Regions from separate parts of the Staphylococcus durrellii genome, predicted to be linked through region 1. Evidence: a T-box and tRNA genes for the amino acid it is inferred to sense, from the RefSeq annotation. Region 1 holds a T-box; the other holds one or more tRNA genes.
The links. The T-box of region 1 lies ahead of alaS (alanine--tRNA ligase). A T-box ahead of a tRNA ligase gene usually reads a tRNA of that ligase, here a tRNA-Ala.

Region 1 (10,897 bases):
TCAATATTAATTGAATTATGGTTGAGCAAATTTAATAAATAAGTTTGATTTTTTTCCAAATTGTAACTTCCTTTATATTAACTTAAAACATTTGAATAACGATTTTAATATTATAACTAATTAAGATGTTAGGCATGTTTTATAGTTTTGATGAATCAGTGATAAATATAAATTAACTTTAAATATTCTATCATATTTTAATAAGAAAGATAAGATTGAATAGACTTTAATAGTATTTCTATTTTAATGTTTAAACAAAAAAATTGATAGATGCGGTTAATTATAAAAAAAGAATAAATTCTATTATGTAAAAATAGAATTTATTCTTTAAAGCGTTAATTATTCATGATCATGGTCGTGATCGTGTTCATCGTCCATTTCAGTATTAACTACTTCCTCAATCATATCCCATTCTTCATCAGTTTCAACTGGTAAGAACTTACCACCTTCACCGTTTTCGTCTGGGTCATTAATCATTGGGACTAATTCAACTAAATCATCGTCATCAGCTTCTGCACCTTCTTCGGCTAAGATGACATATTCTTTTTTAAATTCAGGATGATAGAATTCTAAAACTTTGCGATAAAGAACTTCATTTCCTTCTTCGTCATAAAGAGTTAATAACTCTTCCTCATTATTAATTTGTAACTCTGCATTGTTATGTTCTGTCATCGTAAATTTCTCCTTTTTATTGAATTGAATCCAAGTAACCTTGCAAGATGAAAACTGCGGCCATCTTGTCTATAACTTTTTTTCTTTTTTGTCTAGATACATCAGCTTCGAGTAAGGAACGTTCTGCAGCCATTGTGCTAAGACGTTCATCCCACATAATTATTTCAAGTGAAGGTAATGCTTCAAGAAGCTGTTCTTTGTATTGTAACGAAGCTTCCCCTCGAAAGCCAATAGAATTATTCATATTTTTTGGTAATCCGATTACAACTGTACCAACATTTTCTTTTTTTACTATTTGGACAAGCTTATCAATACCAAGCTCATTTTCGTTTTCATTTATTCGGAGTGTGTCTAGGCCTTGCGCAGTCCAACCCATTAAATCACTTATAGCGATACCGACAGTTTTACTTCCTACATCAAGACCTAATATTTTATTAGTTAACATATTTATTCTTTCTTACTATCATGAAGATAATTTGACACTAATTCTTCCATAATGTCATCTCTATCTATATGTCTAATTTGATTTCTTGCGTCATTATGTCTTGGTATATATGCAGGGTCACCAGATAGTAGGTAGCCTACAATTTGATTAACTGGGTTATAGCCACGTTCTTCTAAAGTATTATAAACATTCAATAATATTGTTCTAACATCTTTTTTAGGAATTTCATCGTAACTAAATTTCATCGTTTTATCTAAGTTTTCCACGTCCAACACTCCTTCAAATATAGTAAAAATTATACAACACTATTTTAACTCACTCTATCTTCCAGTTACAGTGATTTAATGTAATTTTTAATAAAACGTAATGATTCTGTGATATTCTCAGGTTGTGTGCCGCCACCTTGAGCCATATCAGGACGGCCGCCACCTTTACCACCAACTACTGGGGCCATTTCTTTAATAATATTTCCAGCTTTTACTTTATCAGTTAATGATTTTGGTACCGTAGCGATAAGTGATACTTTATCGCCCACCTTGCTCACTAAAATAATAACAGTATCTTGTAATTTTGATTTGAAATCATCCATCGTTTCGCGGATTGCATTAGCGTTATCTACTTCTACCTCAGTGGCTAATACGTTTAAACCATTAATTACTTCAACTTGATCCTTAATGTCTCCCATTTTCAATGCCGTAATTTCTTTACTACGTTGTTCTAGCTGTCTGTGTAGTGATTTCTCATCATTTTGCATTTGTACGACTTTATCTAAAACTTGATCATCATCTTTTACTTTAATTTGTTTTTTCAATTGTTTGAAATGATTTTGAATTGATTCTAAGTATAGTAATGCTGATTTACCAGTTAATGCTTCAATTCTACGTACACCAGCACCTGTACCTGATTCACTTACAATTTTAAATAATCCAATTTCTGATGTATTGTTTACGTGTATACCACCACATAATTCTATTGAGAACGGTGCCATATCAACAACTCTTACCATATCACTGTATTTTTCACCAAATAATGCCATAGCGCCCATTTTTTTAGCTTCGTCAATTGGCATTTCTTTAATAGAAACTGAAATATTGTTCCAAATTTCTTCATTTACTCGACGTTCAACAATTTCGATTTCTTCTTCAGATAGTGGACCGAAATGTGAAAAGTCAAAACGTAATCTATCTGGTTCTACTAATGAACCTGCTTGATTAACATGATCGCCTAAAATTTCTTTTAATGCTGCATGTAATAGGTGCGTTGCACTGTGATTTTTCTTAATGGATTGACGTTCGTTGTGATTTACTTCAGCAGTAACTTCAGCTCCAGTAGTCACTCTACCAAATTGTACTTTTCCTGTGTGTAAGTTTTGACCGTTTGGTGCTTTAGTTACTTCTTCTACATAAATTTCAAAACTATCATTACTTATCGTACCTTTATCGGCAACTTGTCCACCACTAACAGCATAGAAAGGTGTTTCTTTTAATATAAGACTAATTTCATCACCAGCTTCAACTGTATTAACGAGTTCGCCATTTTTAATAATGTCAGTTATTGTAGAATTAGCTGTCATTCGTTCATAGCCAACAAACGTGCTGTCAGTATTAATTTGTTTTAAAACATCACTTTGGATTTGCATAGATTGTCCACTTTGACGTGCTTGACGCGCACGATCTCTTTGTTTTTGCATTTCCACACCAAAAGTTTCCATATCTATTGACAGTCCTTCTTGTTGAGCAAATTCTTCAGTTAACTCAATTGGAAAGCCATAAGTATCGTATAGTTTGAATGCATCTTCACCATTAATCGTTTTGTCGCCATCTTTAGCTTTTTTCACAAGCGTACTTAAGATTGATAAACCTTCTTGTAAAGTTTCGTGGAATCTATCTTCTTCGGATTTAATTACACGTTGAATAAATTGCGCTTTCTCTTTTACGTTTGGATAGTACGGTTCCATAATTTCAGCAACAATATTTACTAATTTGTATAAGAAGGGCTCATTAATATCTAATGATTGACTGAAACGTACGGCTCTTCGTAGTAATCTACGTAAAACATAACCACGGCCTTCATTAGCAGGTAATGCGCCATCAGCAATAGCAAATGAAATTGTTCTAATATGATCTGATATAACTTTAAACGCGACATCGTATTCATTATTAGTTAAATATTTCTTACCAGAAATTTTTTCAACTTCTTCAATAATTGGCATAAATAAATCTGTTTCATAGTTCGTACGTACATCTTGCGCCACTGATGCCATTCTTTCAAGACCCATGCCCGTATCAATATTTTTATTAGGAAGTGGCGTATAAGTATGATCCTTATTATGGTTAAATTCACTAAATACTAAGTTCCATACTTCTAAATAACGTTCGTTTTCACCGCCAGGATACATTTCTTCTGCTGGGTCATCGTGACCATATTCATCACCACGATCATAGAATATTTCAGTATTAGGACCTGAAGGGCCTTCACCAATATCCCAAAAATTACCTTCTATACGAATAATACGACTTTCTTCGAGACCAATATCCTCATGCCATAATTTATAAGCTTCAGCATCTTCAGGGTGGATTGTGACGTATAATTTACTTGGATCCATGCCCATCCATTTATCGCTAGTTAAAAATTCCCAAGCATATTCTATTGCTTCTTTTTTAAAATAGTCACCGATTGAAAAGTTACCTAACATTTCAAAAAATGTATGATGACGAGCTGTAAAACCAACATTTTCGATATCATTTGTACGAATGGCTTTTTGTGAGTTCACAATTCTAGGTTTTTTTGGTGTTTCTCGTCCATCGAAATATTTTTTTAAAGTGGCTACACCTGAGTTAATCCATAATAATGAATCGTCATCAATAGGTACTAATGGGGCAGAAGGTTCAACCATGTGTCCCTTTTCTACAAAGAAATCAATAAACCCTTGTCTAATTTCACTCGCTTTTAATTTTTTCATAAACAATCCTCCAATTTAATACATACATTATTAAAAATTAATTTTGCGCACAAAAAAAGTTCATCCTCTATATAAGGGACGAACAATTCGCGGTACCACCCTAGTTATAAACAGTAACGTTAGCATTTAGAGCACTTAACTTGTTTATCACTCAATAAAGTCGTTATTAATAATGATTCGAAGTAGCGTTCAATAACTTGCGCTGCACTTTTCACCAACCAGTACATCTCTAATCGTCCCAAGTTATTTACTCATCTTCATTGTAAACTTTAAATTCATTGTATTTATTTTCTAGCTCTGTGTCAATCATTTACGAAATCGTATGGCGACATTTCCCCCATATTTATCATAGGATCTATTTTATAAATAGTTGATTCAGTCAATTCGATGGAAATATCCAAACTATTATCAACTTGTTCATTGTCGATATGAACATTGGTATCATCTGTATTAAAGTATGCTTTTAATAAAGTACAAAGTTGCGTCATTCTTGCTTGGCCATTCGTTTTTAATCCTAAATCAAAGGCTTGTGGATCACCTAAAAAGACTAAAGATTGTTTGGCTCTCGTTAAACCAGTATATAAGATAGGCTTCTGCAACATTCTATAATATTGTTTGACCATAGGCATTATGACAATCGGAAATTCAGAACCTTGAGATTTATGAATAGACGTGCAATATGCATGTGTAAGTTCCATTAAATCCTGTCTAGTAAAGGTAATTTCATTGCCTTCAAAATCTACAACTACGACATCTTTATCTAAAGCATTTTCTTTCGCCCAAAATATGCCAACTATAACGCCAATATCCCCATTAAAAATATTATCATTTGGACGATTGACCAGTTGTAAAACTTTATCGCCTTTACGAAACAGAACTTCTCCAAATTCGATTTCCCTTGTATCTTTATCCTTAGGATTCAAAATACCTTGCAATACTGAATTTAATTTTTTAATTCCTGCTGAGCCTTTATACATTGGTGCTAAAACTTGGATATCACTCATATCATACCCTTTTGAAACAGCACTATTAACTACTTTATCAACAACTTCTGGTATTTGGTCCGTAGAACAATTAATAAAGTTCCTATCATGAAAGCGTTGAGTAATATCGACAGCTTGATTTAATTTTATACGATGCGCTAATTCTATAATGCTAGAACCTTCTTGTTGACGATAAACTTCTGTTAAATTCACTCTCGGTATCACCTTAGAATCAATTAAATCTTTAAAAACTTGCCCGGGGCCCACAGATGGTAACTGATCCTCATCTCCAACCAAAATAACTTGAGCATCCATTGGAACAGCGCTCATAAATTGATGAAACAACCATGTATCTACCATTGACATTTCATCTATAATAATTAATTTCGCATTAATTTCATTATCTAAAATATCTTCAGGTTGCGTATCTTGATTCCATCCTATTAAGCGATGTATCGTCATCGCTTCAAGTTCTGTCGACTCAGATAACCTTTTAGAAGCTCGACCCGTTGGTGCTCCTAATACAATTGGATAATCATCTTCTTTATAATCATCATAATCTAACGATAAACCATGAATTTCAGCATATAATTCCACAATACCTTTAATAACGGTAGTTTTACCTGTACCAGGTCCTCCTGTTAATAGCATTACTTTAGAATTAATAACCGTTTGTAAAGCTTCTCTTTGTGACTCGGCATAACTGACATTGTTTTTATCTTCAATATCTCCTATTTCTAACAATAGTTCCGAAGTTTCTATATCTTTTAATTTTTTAGTATAGGTAAAATTACGATACAAATTTTGTACACTTTTTATTTCGGAATAATACAAACTTGGAATAGCAAACTGGTCTTCTTGTTGTATTAATTTAGTATCACTCACGAGTTGATCGATTTGGGCTTCGATTTGTTTTCTTTCTATCTCTTCAGCTGGTGGATTTGATAACATATCTTGAACACTATCTATTAAAAATTGACTTGGCAAATAAGTATGACCTTGTTTAATACACTCTTCTTCTAATAGATATAAAATACCTGCTTTTATACGCTCGTGATCGTTATATTGAATACCGATGTTTTTAGCTAATAGGTCAGCCTTGTTAAATCCTATACCTTTGACATCATACACGAGTTGATATGGTGTTTTTTCGACTATATTTAAAGTTTCGGCTAAATAAGTTTGATAAATATTCATGGCTAACTTAGGACCAAATCCTAAATCATGTAACCTAATGATTATTCGTTCAGTTTCTTGATTGCTCGCGATTTGTTCGGCAATCTGTTGTTGCTTTTTCTTAGGTAAACCAGGCACTTTTTCCAGTACTGTAGCATCATTTAAAATATCTGAAATCGTATTTTCACCTAAGGCGTTTACAATATTTTGAGCGGTCTTTTTACCAATTCCTTTAAATAGATCACTAGAAAGATAACTGACGATGGCCTCTTTTGTTTGTGGCAATTCTTTTTCGAATGTTTCGGCCTTTAGTTGTTTTCCATATTTAGGATGGGTAGCAACTTGTCCTTTGAAAGTATATACATCACCTTCAACCACTTCAGGGAAAAATCCTACAACTGTCGGCATACTATCAAAGGTTTCATTTGATTCAATTGTATCAACTTTTAACACGGTGTAAAAGTTATCTTTGTTTTGAAATAGTATTGCGTCAACCGTGCCTTTAACCATTGAATAGTTAAACAGTGTAGAATCGGTCATGTTGTTACTCCTCCTCTTGAATTGACTTAAATGTTGCTATTGCATGTTGACTCATATGATGTTCCGGATTAATCGATATCGCCTTATTAAAGTAATACAAAGCATCATCAACATTTTCAGTACTCATATAAGTAGCTAAACCTAAGTTATAAAGCCCATCAACGTGTTCTTTATCTAATGTGAGTAAGTAATTTAGCTGTTCAATTGCTTGCTCATACATTTCTAGATGACACAACACTAGACCATACTGAAATTGAACTTCAATATCATTACGGTCATCCGCTTCAGCTGCAGTCATAAAAAATGGCATTGCTTGTTTGAAGGATTCTAATTGATTAAATGACATACCTATCATGTAATTCGCGTCTATTTTATCTACTAAGCCATCCTTAGCATGTTGTAATGCCGTTTGGTATAACTTTATCGCTTCATTTAAACGTCCTTCATTATAATAAACGTTTGCTAAATTATAATATACGGCCCCATTTTCAGCGTCTATTGTTAAGGCCTTTTGGAAAAACGTTTCGGCGTGTTCAATTTCACCAGCTTCTGCAATTAATATACCTGCATTTATGTAATTTTCTATTTCTTGAGGGTTATTTTCAATGTTATCAAATAAAGCCTGTAACGCCTTATCATTTTGTCCTTGTTTAATATATTCATAAATTTGTTCTTGTTTCATGGTAAATACCTCATTTCTAATAGCTTAGTATAACACTTTAATGTGGTACTGATATAGTTTTTAACAAAAAAGAGAATGAAAAATAATATGTTGTTAGCCGGTTAATAAATGTATTTTTCATACATAGATTGACTAATTTTAGTGAACAATATATATAACGTTAGAATATATTTTAACGAACACTTATGGCTACCAATCATTTACTTCTCAATCTCTATATTAAAATCTTATTTATACTACATAACTTAATTGACCAGACGTTTTGTACACGTCATCAATAGTTGCACCACCTAAACAAACTTCCCCATCATAAAATACGACTGCTTGACCTGGCGTAATTGCGCGTACAGGAACATCAAAACTAACACGAATAGCATTATCTGCTTCTTTCTGTACAAATACTTTTGTATCTTTTTGACGATATCTAAATTTAGCGGTACATTCAAAACCATTTGTTAAATCTACGTCATTAACAAATGAAATATCTGAGGCAATAAGATAATCGCTATACAAGGCATCGTGGTCAAAACCTTGTTCTACGTATAGTACATTGTCGTCTAGATTTTTACCAACAACGAACCATGGATCTCCGTCTCCACCAATTCCTAAGCCGTGGCGTTGTCCAATCGTATAATACATGAGGCCACCATGTTCACCTTTAACTTCACCATTTAACGTAAGCATTTTACCAGATTGTGCTGGTAAATATTGTGATAAAAATGTTTTGAAATTTCTTTCTCCAATAAAACAAATACCGGTAGAATCTTTTTTCTTGGCAGTAGCTAAATTTTGTTCTTCTGCTATTTTTCTAACTTCTTTTTTATCTATATCTCCTATAGGGAACATCACTTTTGATAATTGCTCTTGAGATAATTGATTTAAGAAATAAGTTTGATCTTTGTTGTTATCTACGCCACGTAACATTTCTACTTGCCCATCATCGTGTCGTTTAATACGAGCGTAATGACCTGTTGCAACATAGTCAGCACCTAGCTTAAGTGCATGTTCTAAGAAAGCTTTAAATTTAATTTCTTTATTACACATTACATCTGGATTAGGTGTTCTACCTTTTTTATATTCATCGAGGAAATATGTGAATACTTTATCCCAGTATTGTTGTTCAAAATTAACTGCATAATATGGTATACCGATTTGGTTACACACAGCTATAACATCATTATAATCTTCAGTTGCAGTACATACACCATTTTCATCAGTGTCGTCCCAATTCTTCATAAATATACCTATAACATTGTAACCTTGCTCTTTTAATATGTGAGCCGTAACAGAACTATCGACGCCACCTGACATGCCAACAACTACACGTGTATTTTCGTTGCCCAACTATTATTCCTCCTTAAATTTATGATAGATTTTGTGAATTTCCATTGCTATATATTTAATTTCTGCCTCTGTATTTAACTCATTAAAACTAAACCTTACAGAATGTTTAGCTCTATCCCCGTCATCATACATAGCCGCTAACACGTGGGATGGTGTGGTTGAACCTGCAGTACATGCTGAGCCTGAAGAAACATAAATATTAGATAAATCTAATAGTGTGAGCATCGTCTCGACATCGATAAATGGGATATATATATTTACGACGTGACCTGTAGTATCTATCATTGAACCATTAACTTCAAATGGTATAGACCTCTCTTGAAGTTTCACTAAAAATAAATTTTTTAAAGACATTAAATGAATATTATTGTCGTCTAAATTCTCAGTAGCCAGTCTTAGTGCTTCCGTAAGTCCAACAATTTGAGGTATATTTTCGGTGCCAGCACGACGTTTAGTTTCCTGTTCTCCGCCAAGCTGCATATAGTTCATTAATGTGCCTTCTTTAACAAGTAGTAAGCCAACACCTTTAGGCCCACCAAATTTATGAGCTGTAATACTCATTGCATCGATACTAAATTCATTAAAATCTATGTCTAGATGTCCGATTGCTTGCACAGCGTCTACATGAAATAGCGCGTTGGATTGCTTTACTATATCATCTATATCATACATAGGTTGTACTGTTCCAACTTCATTATTAACAAACATGATTGATACTAAAATGGTCTCATCATTAATCGCATTTTTCAATTGGTCAATGTCGATAATACCTTGTTCGTCTACATCAAGGTAAGTCACTGTAAATCCTTCGTCCTCAAGTTGTTCAAAGACATGTAACACAGAATGATGTTCGATTTTGGATGTAATAAGGTGCTTACCTTTATGTTGATGTTTATAAGCAATTCCTTTTATGGCCATATTGTTAGATTCAGTTGCGCCACTTGTAAAAATCACTTCATTCGTTTTTGCACCTAACATTTGGGCGATAGCTCGACGTGATTCATCCAAATATTTACGCGCATCTCTCCCAATACTATGCATTGAAGATGGATTTCCATAATGTGAAGTATAGATTTCCATCATCTTATCAATCACTGGCTGTTTAATTGGTGTAGTTGCAGCATTATCTGCATAAACTTCCATGACTTTTCGACACTCCTCACAATTTTATCAATGGTCCAATGATAGCACCATGTTTATAATTTTTCTAGTCGTCTGTTTTATAATGTCCAAATTCATCTATATCATTGAAATCTTCTATTAAAGATAATGTGCTATCTAAATCAACATCATTATTTGGTTGTGTTGCTGTATTTATTATTTTGCAATCTTTAATATACCAATGCGTCGCATCAAACTTACTTTTTAAATATTCATCATGTGTAATCAACAGTACTTGTCCACTAAAATCTTTTAGCATTTCCATAATAAGTTCTTGCGTGTGAATATCAAAATAATTAGTCGGTTCATCTAATATGAGTAAATGTGGTTGTGCAAAAAATAATAATACAAACTGTAGTCGACTTTTTTCTCCCATTGAAAGATGGCTAACTTTATCAAATATACTTTCATGTTTAAAGTTAAATGCATTAAGTATAGTTTGGGCGTTACTGCGTGTCATGTCTTTTATCGTCATTACCATTTCCATTGGTGTAGCATCATAATTCAAATTATTATTTTGTTGATCAAAATATGCAATATATAGGGACGGTGAAATAGTAATCGTACCGCTAGTAGGTTTAATACGTCCTTTTATTAATTCGACCAACAATGATTTACCACTGCCATTGGGCCCTGTTATTAAGACATTTTCGCCTTTTTTCATAATTATATCAACCTTATCAAAAATGAGTTGGTGCTGACTTTGATAACTTACTTGATGTAATTGAAAAAGATTTCTATTACTGAAATGTTGACCATTATTAAATTTCATTTGATCTAGATGGTCATTCATAGGTTTATTTATTGTTTCGTTTTCTATTTTATGCTGAGTTTGCGTTTCTTTAATTTTAGCTCGCTTAATTAGTTTACTTAATTTTTTCTGGCCAATTGGGTCTCTAACACTTGTCTTAGCATTGGAAGCATCGTGCCAT
Region 2 (10,897 bases), 270 kb from region 1:
CGTGAACCAGCAATTGTCTATTTTCATTCAGAATTTTGGTTTAACGTAATTTGTATGTTTAGAGAAGATGGCGTTTATTATTATTGTAATCTATCTTCACCTTTTGTATGCGACGAAGAGGCGTTAAAGTATATCGATTATGACTTGGATATAAAAGTTTATCCTAACGGCAAATATCATTTGTTAGATGAAGATGAATATGAGCAACATATGAATCAAATGAACTACTCGTCAGATATTGATAAAATTTTGCGTCGCAATGTTGATATCTTGCAACAGTGGATTGAGCAAAAGAAAGGACCGTTTGCTCCTGATTTTATAAAAGTTTGGCGTGAACGATATAAGAAAGTTAGAAATTATTAAGCATAATTAATGTTTAAATTCTTAATATCCTTTATAGTGTGTTATGGGTTTATAAATTTTACAAAACAAAGTTTGATATAATCTTTTTGTTATTTAAAATTTACACTAGCTAAACTTATAGCTCTATAAATTTAGAATCAGCCTAGTTGAGTTTTCAACTCAGGCTTTTTCATTTGTTATGTAATTATAAAGGGGGAGAATGTTATATGATTCGCAGATACTTGACATTTGTGAAACCATATAAATGGCGAATCATTGCTACTATATTAATAGGTATTCTTAAATTCGGTATACCAATGTTGATACCGTTACTTATTAAATATGTGATTGACTATGTTATTAATAACTCAGCAATCACGAATGATGAGAAGTTTATGCGGTTAGGCGTCGCAATGGGTATAGCGATATTTATATTTGTTGTTGTTAGACCACCAATCGAATATTTAAGACAGTATTTAGCGCAATGGACGAGTAACAAAATATTATATGATATTAGAAGGCAACTATACAATCACTTACAGGCTTTAAGTGCGCGTTTTTATGCGAATAATCAAGTAGGGCAAGTTATTTCGAGGGTTATTAATGATGTCGAACAAACTAAAGATTTTATTTTAACCGGTTTAATGAACATTTGGTTGGATTGTGTAACAATCATTATCGCTTTATCAATTATGTTCGTATTAGACTTTAAATTGACACTAGCTGCAGTAGTTATATTTCCTTTCTATATATTAACAGTATATTTCTTCTTTGGTCGTTTGAGAAAGTTAACGCGTAAAAGATCTCAAGCATTAGCAGAAGTACAAGGGTTTTTACATGAACGTGTTCAAGGAATGTCTGTTATTAAAAGTTTCGCTATTGAAGACAATGAAGCGAAAAATTTTGATCAACGAAATAAACACTTTTTAAATAGAGCGTTTAAACATACTAGATGGAATGCTAATTCATTTGCAGCAATTAACACTGTGACTGATATTGGACCTCTTATAGTTATAGGTGTAGGTGCTTATTTAGCAATTACTGGTTCTATAACTGTTGGTACGCTTGCGGCGTTTGTGGGATATTTAGAACAATTATTCGGTCCATTAAGAAGATTAGTTTCTTCATTCACAACTTTAACTCAAAGTTTTGCATCGATGGACCGTGTGTTCCAATTAATGGATGAAGACTATGATATTAAAAATAAAAAAGGTGCGCAGCCTATTGAAATTAAACAAGGTAATATTAGTTTAAATCAAGTGAGTTTTAAGTATAACTCTGATGAAGAAAAAGTATTGAAGGATATAAATTTAGATATTCACAAAGGGCAAACTGTTGCCTTTGTAGGAATGAGTGGGGGAGGTAAATCCACACTTATTAACTTGATACCACGTTTTTATGATGCAACTGAAGGTTCAATCGAGATTGATGGAACTAATATAAAATATCACCTTACTGGAAGCCTAAGAAATCAAATAGGGCTGGTTCAACAAGATAATATATTATTCTCAGATACTATTAAAGAAAATATATTACTAGGTAGACCTAATGCAACGGATGATGAAGTGATTGAAGCGGCTAAAATGGCTAATGCACACGACTTTATTATGAATTTATCTGAAGGGTACGATACCGAAGTTGGAGAGCGAGGGGTTAAACTTTCAGGTGGACAAAAACAACGTGTGTCAATCGCTCGTATATTCCTCAACAATCCGCCTATTATTATCTTAGATGAGGCAACTAGTGCACTCGATTTAGAAAGTGAATCAATTATTCAAGATGCATTAAATGTATTGAGTGAAAATAGAACAACATTAATTGTTGCACATAGACTTTCTACTATTACACATGCCGACAAAATTGTTGTAATGCAAAATGGAGAAATTGTAGAGACTGGAACGCATAAAGAATTAATCGCCAAACGTGGCGCATATGAACATCTTTATAAAATTCAAGATTTATAGAAAAAAGACTTCGATTTGAAATAAATCGAAGTCTTTTTTTATAAGTCAAAATCTTCTTCCAATAATTCAATTTTATTGTCGTCTTGATGATAAGAGAAAAAACTAATACGCAATCTATCTAAATGTCTTAGTGTGTAACGGTATTCTTCTATGGCTGAGATTATTTGCATGATGTTTGAGTACGAATATTCTGTTTGATAAGGATTTTGAATTAATTGTTTTTGAAAGGCATCCATTAAATCTTTCTTTTGAGGATTTTCTACTGAAGTATCTTCAAAATCTACATCATATTTTGCTTTTTTAGATAAACTAACAAATATTTGTTCGTGAAATGCCGTTAATGAATCAATATCTAATTTAATTTGTAATAGTAATTCATTATTTAAACTGTGTAAGTCATGTTGATAACGATTCATCCGTTTTAAAACTGAATATGCTTGACGAGTTACGAGTACGATCTCTCTGAAAAGAATCTTTTTACGATTTTGAGCATAAAGTTGTTTTTTTGTGAAAGGCCGTTCCTCTTCATAATACTCAAAAATCTGTTCGAGTTTTAATACACGTTTGCTTATTAAGCCTCTATCTTCTTTTATTTGGTGATATTCTGAAGTGTCATTTAATACTAATTTAAACCAAACAAAAATATCGGTCGAAATGTTTAACGCGTTGTAATATAACTTTGACTCGAATTTTGGCGGCAGAAATATTAAGTTTACAATTGAGGAACTAAGTACCCCAATCATAACTAGTATAAATCTAAAGAGTGCAGATACGTAAAAGTTACCAGTATGCTGTCCCATAATTATTAGTGCAGTCACACTAGCTAAAGTGGCAACATGGGCTAGATTGAATCTGAACAATATAGCAATTAATAGTACAACAGTAACACCCATAATGACAAAATGGTCACCAAAAGCAGTAACCATCAGTACTGCCAAAACAGCACCGATTATATTCCCATTAGCTCGGTCAGCAATTGTCTTTATAGATCTGTATACACTGGGTTGCATGGCAACAACAGCACTAACAGCGGCAATGGATTTTAATCCTGCTTCTTTAGGTAAAAAAGAAGCGATGGCCAAAGCAAGTATAACTGCTATACCTGTTTTTATAACGCGAGCTCCTAACTTCAAAAATACCGCTCCTTCGGGATTATATTTAATTAATGTATTATATTTGTTATACAATGATTAGCGATAAAATTCAAGTTTATTTCATTTGACTAAATGCATAATCGGCAGCCTGTAAAGTTGCGTCAATATCTTTTTCTGTATGTTCTGTTGTTAAGAACCATGCTTCATACTTAGAAGGGGCTAAGTTAATGCCTTGATGTAACATAAGTTTAAAGAACTTAGCGAAAGCGTCTCCGTCTGAATTTTCAGCTTGATCATAATGCGTAACTTTTTCATCAGTGAAATACAAAGTAAGTGACCCGTATACTCTATTAATTGTAGCTTTTATCTTATGCTTTTCGATTAGAGCTAATAACCCTTCTTCTAATCGTTTACCTAAATTATCTAAACGCTCGTAAACGCCATCCTGTTCTAAAACTTCTAATAATGCTATACCGGCTTTCATTGAGAGTGGATTACCTGCCATTGTACCTGCTTGGTATGCTGGACCTAAAGGTGCAACATGTTCCATAATATCTTGTCTGCCGCCATAACCACCAATAGGTAAGCCACCACCTACAATTTTTCCAAATGCTGTAAGGTCTGGATAAACTTTATATAAATCTTGCGCGGCGCCATAATGGAAACGAAAGGCTGTGATTACCTCGTCATATATTACTAATGTACCATTATCATGAGAAACTTTATTTACGCCTTCTAAAAAACCTGGCTGAGGTTCTACCATGCCAAAGTTACCGACGATTGGCTCGACTAATACACATGCTATTTCGTCTCCCCAATAATCAATTGCTTCTTTATATGCAGCTAAGTCATTATAAGGTACTGTAATAACTTCACGAGCGACACTTTCTGGTACTCCTGCTGAATCGGGGGAGCCTAATTGAGAAGGGCCACTTCCTGCTGCAACAAGTACTAAATCAGAGTGGCCATGATATTGACCAGAAAATTTAATGATTTTATTTCTATTAGTGTAGGCACGTGCAACACGAATCGTCGTCATTACAGCTTCCGTACCAGAGTTTACAAATCTAATTTTTTCTAATGAAGGAATAGCATCTCTCAATTTTTTAGCGAAGTCAATTTCTAAACGTGTAGGCGTGCCATACAGTACACCTTTAGCTGCTTGTTCTTGAATTGCTTTAGTTATGTGTGGATGCGCTTGGCCAGTAATTATTGGACCATAAGCCTGAAGGTAATCTATATATTTATTGCCATCCTCATCAAAAAGATAAGCACCTTTACCTTCCTTCATCATAACGGGTGCACCACCACCGACTGCTTTATAAGAACGCGAAGGTGAATTTACACCACCTAAGATATATTCATCAGAGAATTTTTGAAGTCTTTCGCTTTCTGTGAATTTCATGTATATCAACCTCTTTTAATTTAATATTTTCAACTATTATCGTATCATAAAATTAACTATTAAAAGAAATAGGTGAGAAGATGTTACAAAAAGGACAACAATTTCCAGAATTTGAATTAGAAAACCAAGATGGAACTACAATTTCAAAGAAGGATTTAGCTGGTAAAAAGGCAATTTTATATTTTTACCCGCGTGATAATACGCCAACTTGTACGACAGAAGCCTGTGACTTTAGAGATAATATAGAAGAATTTAATAATATAGATGTACAGGTGTATGGTATAAGTGGAGATTCTAAAAAGAAACACTTAAATTTTAAGTCGAAACATAATTTGAATTTTGACTTATTAGTAGATGAAGCATATAAGCTATCAAAAGCAACCGGTGTATATCAGTTAAAAAAATCGTTTGGCAAAGAATCTATGGGGATAGTCAGAACAACATTTATCATAGATGAAAATGGGGAAATTATAGATGTCATCAGAAAGGTTAAAGTTAAAACTCAAATGGAAGAATTAAAAAGCATACTGGGGTGAGATAAGTGAAAGCAGTAAGCTTAATAAGGTTAGGTGAAAAAGAAGAAAAATTAAAAGAAAGATTACCTAATATTGAATTTGTTTTTACAAGTGGGGTAGATGAGATAGCTGACCAAGATAAAAAAGACTTAGACATATTATTTGGAGTAGGTAAATTGACAGAAGACTTTTTAGAAGAATGTCCTAATTTAAAATGGATAGCTTGGTATGCCACGGGTGTAGAAAAATTACCATTGGATTATTTGCAACGTAGAAATATTATTTTAACTAATAATAAAGGTGCTCATGAAGTACAAATGTCAGAGTTTATCATTGGATATATTTTAGCAGATTATAAAAACATGCGTACTTCATTTAAAAACCAAATCAATAGACATTATAATAGTAGACTTACTGGCAAGAACTTAAAAGGACAAAGTATTATGTTCCTAGGAACAGGTAGCATTGCACAGCGAACTGCCCAGTTAGCAAAAGCATTTGGCGTAAGAATAATAGGTGTTAATACAACTGGCAAGCAAGTCGATAACTTCGATGAGACTTATAATATGGAAGAAGTTGAACAAGTGATTGGGTACGCGGATATAGTTATTAATACTTTGCCACAAACAACAAAAACGACACATCTATTGTCAAAAAGACATTTTGAATTGATGAAAGATACGGCATTATTTATAAATGTTGGACGTGGATCAGTAGTGAAAAATGAAGTAATAATAGAAGTCTTACAGAATAAAATAATCAGACACGCTTATTTAGATGTTTTTGAAAATGAACCATTATCTCAAGATAGTAAGTTCTATGATATAGATAACATTTCTATCACGGCTCATATATCTGGTAATAATACTGAATATAGTGATGAAGTGACAGATATATTTATAGATAATTTAAAATCTTTTCTCAATAAAGATGGTACAATTGAGAATGAAGTAGACATCAGCAAAGGATATTAACCTTTATTAGTCTAATAATATTGACATTTTACTCTTATAACAGTTATATTAGTATTAAGTAATAATAATTATTATATAGAAAGATGGTGAGGAAAATGAGTGCAGAAATGGAAAGCATTGAACATCAATTAGAAGATTCAATTGCTTCATTAAGAACAGCTGGCATAAGAATAACACCACAACGACAAGCAATTTTAAAATTCTTGATTGCAGCAGAGTCACATCCAACGGCTGATGAAATATATCAAGCACTGTCACCAGATTTTCCTAATATAAGTGTTGCTACAATTTATAATAATTTACGTGTTTTTAAAGATAAAGGTATTGTAAAAGAATTAACTTATGGGGATTCATCAAGTAGATTCGATTTTAATACACACAATCATTATCATGTGATTTGTGAAAACTGCGGAAAAATTGTCGATTTTCATTATCCTCAATTGGATGAAGTTGAACAACTTGCTCAACACGTAACTGAATTTAATGTATCACATCACCGCATGGAAATTTATGGTGTTTGTAAAGATTGCCAAGATAAAGGTTATTAATAATAAGTTTGAGAGGGAGGATGTATTCCTCTCTTTTTTTTGATATAAGTCAATATAGCCCCGAAAACAGATAATATTATTACACAAAAATATATGATACTACATTTTAACTACAATAGGTTATTGATTAAGTAAATATAAACTAAATTTATTCTTCATTTTTATTGACGAGGATTTGTAAAATTGGTACTATATAAAAGTCGTCGAAACAAGTACAGCTTAATGATTTGAATTTTAAAAAAAGAAAATGATTGTTAGTGTAAATTTGGTACTTGTGTAACAGACGAATTCAATATAGAATTGTAAATGTTGAGTTAACGACAGAATAAAATTACTTAAATTATTTTATAATTTTATTATTGACTCAATAAAAAAATAGTGTTACAATCGTTTCTTGTAACACAACAAATGAACATTGAAAACTGAATTGCAATATGTCAACGTTAATTCCAAACGCAACGATATAATCGTTGGTTTAAACGTGTTAGAGATAACACACAAATTAGTATTTTATGAGCTAATCAAACATCATAATTTTTTATGGAGAGTTTGATCCTGGCTCAGGATGAACGCTGGCGGCGTGCCTAATACATGCAAGTCGAGCGAACAGATAAGGAGCTTGCTCCTTTGACGTTAGCGGCGGACGGGTGAGTAACACGTGGGTAACCTACCTATAAGACTGGAATAACTTCGGGAAACCGAAGCTAATGCCGGATAACATGTAGAACCGCATGGTTCTACAGTGAAAGATGGTTTTGCTATCACTTATAGATGGACCCGCGCCGTATTAGCTAGTTGGTAAGGTAACGGCTTACCAAGGCAACGATACGTAGCCGACCTGAGAGGGTGATCGGCCACACTGGAACTGAGACACGGTCCAGACTCCTACGGGAGGCAGCAGTAGGGAATCTTCCGCAATGGGCGAAAGCCTGACGGAGCAACGCCGCGTGAGTGATGAAGGTCTTCGGATCGTAAAGCTCTGTTATTAGGGAAGAACATGTGCGTAAGTAACTGTGCGCATCTTGACGGTACCTAATCAGAAAGCCACGGCTAACTACGTGCCAGCAGCCGCGGTAATACGTAGGTGGCAAGCGTTATCCGGAATTATTGGGCGTAAAGCGCGCGTAGGCGGTTTCTTAAGTCTGATGTGAAAGCCCACGGCTCAACCGTGGAGGGTCATTGGAAACTGGGAGACTTGAGTGCAGAAGAGGAAAGTGGAATTCCATGTGTAGCGGTGAAATGCGCAGAGATATGGAGGAACACCAGTGGCGAAGGCGACTTTCTGGTCTGTAACTGACGCTGATGTGCGAAAGCGTGGGGATCAAACAGGATTAGATACCCTGGTAGTCCACGCCGTAAACGATGAGTGCTAAGTGTTAGGGGGTTTCCGCCCCTTAGTGCTGCAGCTAACGCATTAAGCACTCCGCCTGGGGAGTACGACCGCAAGGTTGAAACTCAAAGGAATTGACGGGGACCCGCACAAGCGGTGGAGCATGTGGTTTAATTCGAAGCAACGCGAAGAACCTTACCAAATCTTGACATCCTTTGACCACTCTGGAGACAGAGTTTTCCCCTTCGGGGGACAAAGTGACAGGTGGTGCATGGTTGTCGTCAGCTCGTGTCGTGAGATGTTGGGTTAAGTCCCGCAACGAGCGCAACCCTTAAGCTTAGTTGCCATCATTAAGTTGGGCACTCTAAGTTGACTGCCGGTGACAAACCGGAGGAAGGTGGGGATGACGTCAAATCATCATGCCCCTTATGATTTGGGCTACACACGTGCTACAATGGACAATACAAAGGGCAGCTAAACCGCGAGGTCATGCAAATCCCATAAAGTTGTTCTCAGTTCGGATTGTAGTCTGCAACTCGACTACATGAAGCTGGAATCGCTAGTAATCGTAGATCAGCATGCTACGGTGAATACGTTCCCGGGTCTTGTACACACCGCCCGTCACACCACGAGAGTTTGTAACACCCGAAGCCGGTGGAGTAACCATTATGGAGCTAGCCGTCGAAGGTGGGACAAATGATTGGGGTGAAGTCGTAACAAGGTAGCCGTATCGGAAGGTGCGGCTGGATCACCTCCTTTCTAAGGATATATTCGGAACATCTTCTACGAAGATGAGAGGGATGACGTAGACATATTGTATTCAGTTTTGAATGCTCATAGAGTTTTCAACACGAAAATGGGCCTATAGCTCAGCTGGTTAGAGCGCACGCCTGATAAGCGTGAGGTCGGTGGTTCGAGTCCACTTAGGCCCACCATTATAGTAATAACACATAATATTTGGGGGCTTAGCTCAGATGGGAGAGCGCCTGCTTTGCACGCAGGAGGTCAGCGGTTCGATCCCGCTAGTCTCCACCATTTATTAAATTGTACATTGAAAACTAGATAAGTAAGTAAAAATAGATTTTACCAAGCAAAACCGAGTGAATTAGAGTTTTTAAAAGCTTGAATTCAAACTAAAATAATCGCTAGTGTTCGAAAGAACACTCACAGATTAATAACATTTTGGGTTTTGAGTTAAACGTTGCGTTTGACTTAAAACCAAAAAGATTAAGTTATTAAGGGCGCACGGTGGATGCCTTGGCACTAGAAGCCGAAGAAGGACGTTACTAACGACGATATGCTTTGGGGAGCTGTAAGTAAGCGTTGATCCAGAGATTTCCGAATGGGGAAACCCTACACGAGTCATGTCGTGTAATCAACATGTGAATACATAGCATGTTTGAAGGCATACCCGGAGAACTGAAACATCTTAGTACCCGGAGGAAGAGAAAGAAAAATCGATTCCCTGAGTAGCGGCGAGCGAAACGGGAACAGCCCAAACCAACAAGCTTGCTTGTTGGGGTTGTAGGACACTCTATACGGAGTTACAAAAGTTATTGTTAGACGAAGCATCTGGAAAGATGCATCAAAGAAGGTAATAATCCTGTAGTCGAAAACGATAACACTCTTGAGTGGATCCTGAGTACGACGGAGCACGTGAAATTCCGTCGGAATCTGGGAGGACCATCTCCCAAGGCTAAATACTCTCTAGTGACCGATAGTGAACCAGTACCGTGAGGGAAAGGTGAAAAGTACCCCGGAAGGGGAGTGAAAGAGAACTTGAAACCGTGTGCTTACAAGTAGTCAGAGCCCGTTAATGGGTGATGGCGTGCCTTTTGTAGAATGAACCGGCGAGTTACGATTTGATGCAAGGTTAAGCAGGAAATGTGGAGCCGTAGCGAAAGCGAGTCTGAATAGGGCGTTGAGTATTTGGTCGTAGACCCGAAACCAGGTGATCTACCCATGACCAGGTTGAAGTTCAGGTAACACTGAATGGAGGACCGAACCGACTTACGTTGAAAAGTGAGCGGATGAGTTGTGGGTAGCGGAGAAATTCCAATCGAACCTGGAGATAGCTGGTTCTCTCCGAAATAGCTTTAGGGCTAGCCTCAAGTGATGATTATTGGAGGTAGAGCACTGTTTGGACGAGGGGCCCTTATCGGGTTACCGAATTCAGACAAACTCCGAATGCCAATCAATTTAACTTGGGAGTCAGAACATGGGTGATAAGGTCCGTGTTCGAAAGGGAAACAGCCCAGACCACCAGCTAAGGTCCCAAAATATATGTTAAGTGGAAAAGGATGTGGCGTTGCCCAGACAACTAGGATGTTGGCTTAGAAGCAGCCATCATTTAAAGAGTGCGTAATAGCTCACTAGTCGAGTGACACTGCGCCGAAAATGTACCGGGGCTAAACATATTACCGAAGCTGTGGATTGTCCGTAGGACAATGGTAGGAGAGCGTTCTAAGGGCGTTGAAGCATGATCGCAAGGACATGTGGAGCGCTTAGAAGTGAGAATGCCGGTGTGAGTAGCGAAAGACGGGTGAGAATCCCGTCCACCGATTGACTAAGGTTTCCAGAGGAAGGCTCGTCCGCTCTGGGTTAGTCGGGACCTAAGCTGAGGCCGATAGGCGTAGGCGATGGATAACAGGTTGATATTCCTGTACCACCTAAATTCGTTTTAAGCGATGGGGGGACGCAGTAGGATAGGCGAAGCGTGCTGTTG

Region 2: it has a tRNA-Ala gene. The T-box ahead of alaS (alanine--tRNA ligase) is inferred to sense a tRNA for this amino acid. The anticodon was not compared.

Annotation. Positions count from the first base shown of each region.
Region 1 covers NZ_JADIIO010000001.1:1,191,630-1,202,526, reverse strand. The annotation lists gene ISP02_RS05825 (O-methyltransferase) at 1-59, opposite strand, end outside; gene ISP02_RS05820 (DUF1292 domain-containing protein) at 340-672, opposite strand; gene ruvX (Holliday junction resolvase RuvX) at 689-1,117, opposite strand; gene ISP02_RS05810 (IreB family regulatory phosphoprotein) at 1,120-1,383, opposite strand; gene alaS (alanine--tRNA ligase) at 1,449-4,079, opposite strand; T-box leader at 4,151-4,352, opposite strand; gene recD2 (SF1B family DNA helicase RecD2) at 4,382-6,778, opposite strand; gene ISP02_RS05795 (tetratricopeptide repeat protein) at 6,783-7,460, opposite strand; gene mnmA (tRNA 2-thiouridine(34) synthase MnmA) at 7,692-8,804, opposite strand; gene ISP02_RS05785 (cysteine desulfurase family protein) at 8,808-9,947, opposite strand; gene sal (Sal family ABC-F type ribosomal protection protein) at 10,012-10,897, opposite strand, start outside.
Region 2 covers NZ_JADIIO010000001.1:926,283-937,179, forward strand. The annotation lists gene ntdP (nucleoside tri-diphosphate phosphatase) at 1-363, shown strand, start outside; gene ISP02_RS04410 (ABC transporter ATP-binding protein) at 570-2,306, shown strand; gene ISP02_RS04415 (FUSC family protein) at 2,345-3,439, opposite strand; gene ISP02_RS04420 (glutamate-1-semialdehyde 2,1-aminomutase) at 3,516-4,805, opposite strand; gene bcp (thioredoxin-dependent thiol peroxidase) at 4,886-5,341, shown strand; gene ISP02_RS04430 (phosphoglycerate dehydrogenase) at 5,347-6,294, shown strand; gene perR (peroxide-responsive transcriptional repressor PerR) at 6,390-6,842, shown strand; rRNA gene ISP02_RS04440 (16S ribosomal RNA) at 7,380-8,931, shown strand; tRNA gene ISP02_RS04445 (tRNA-Ile) at 9,031-9,107, shown strand; tRNA gene ISP02_RS04450 (tRNA-Ala) at 9,132-9,207, shown strand; rRNA gene ISP02_RS04455 (23S ribosomal RNA) at 9,398-10,897, shown strand, end outside.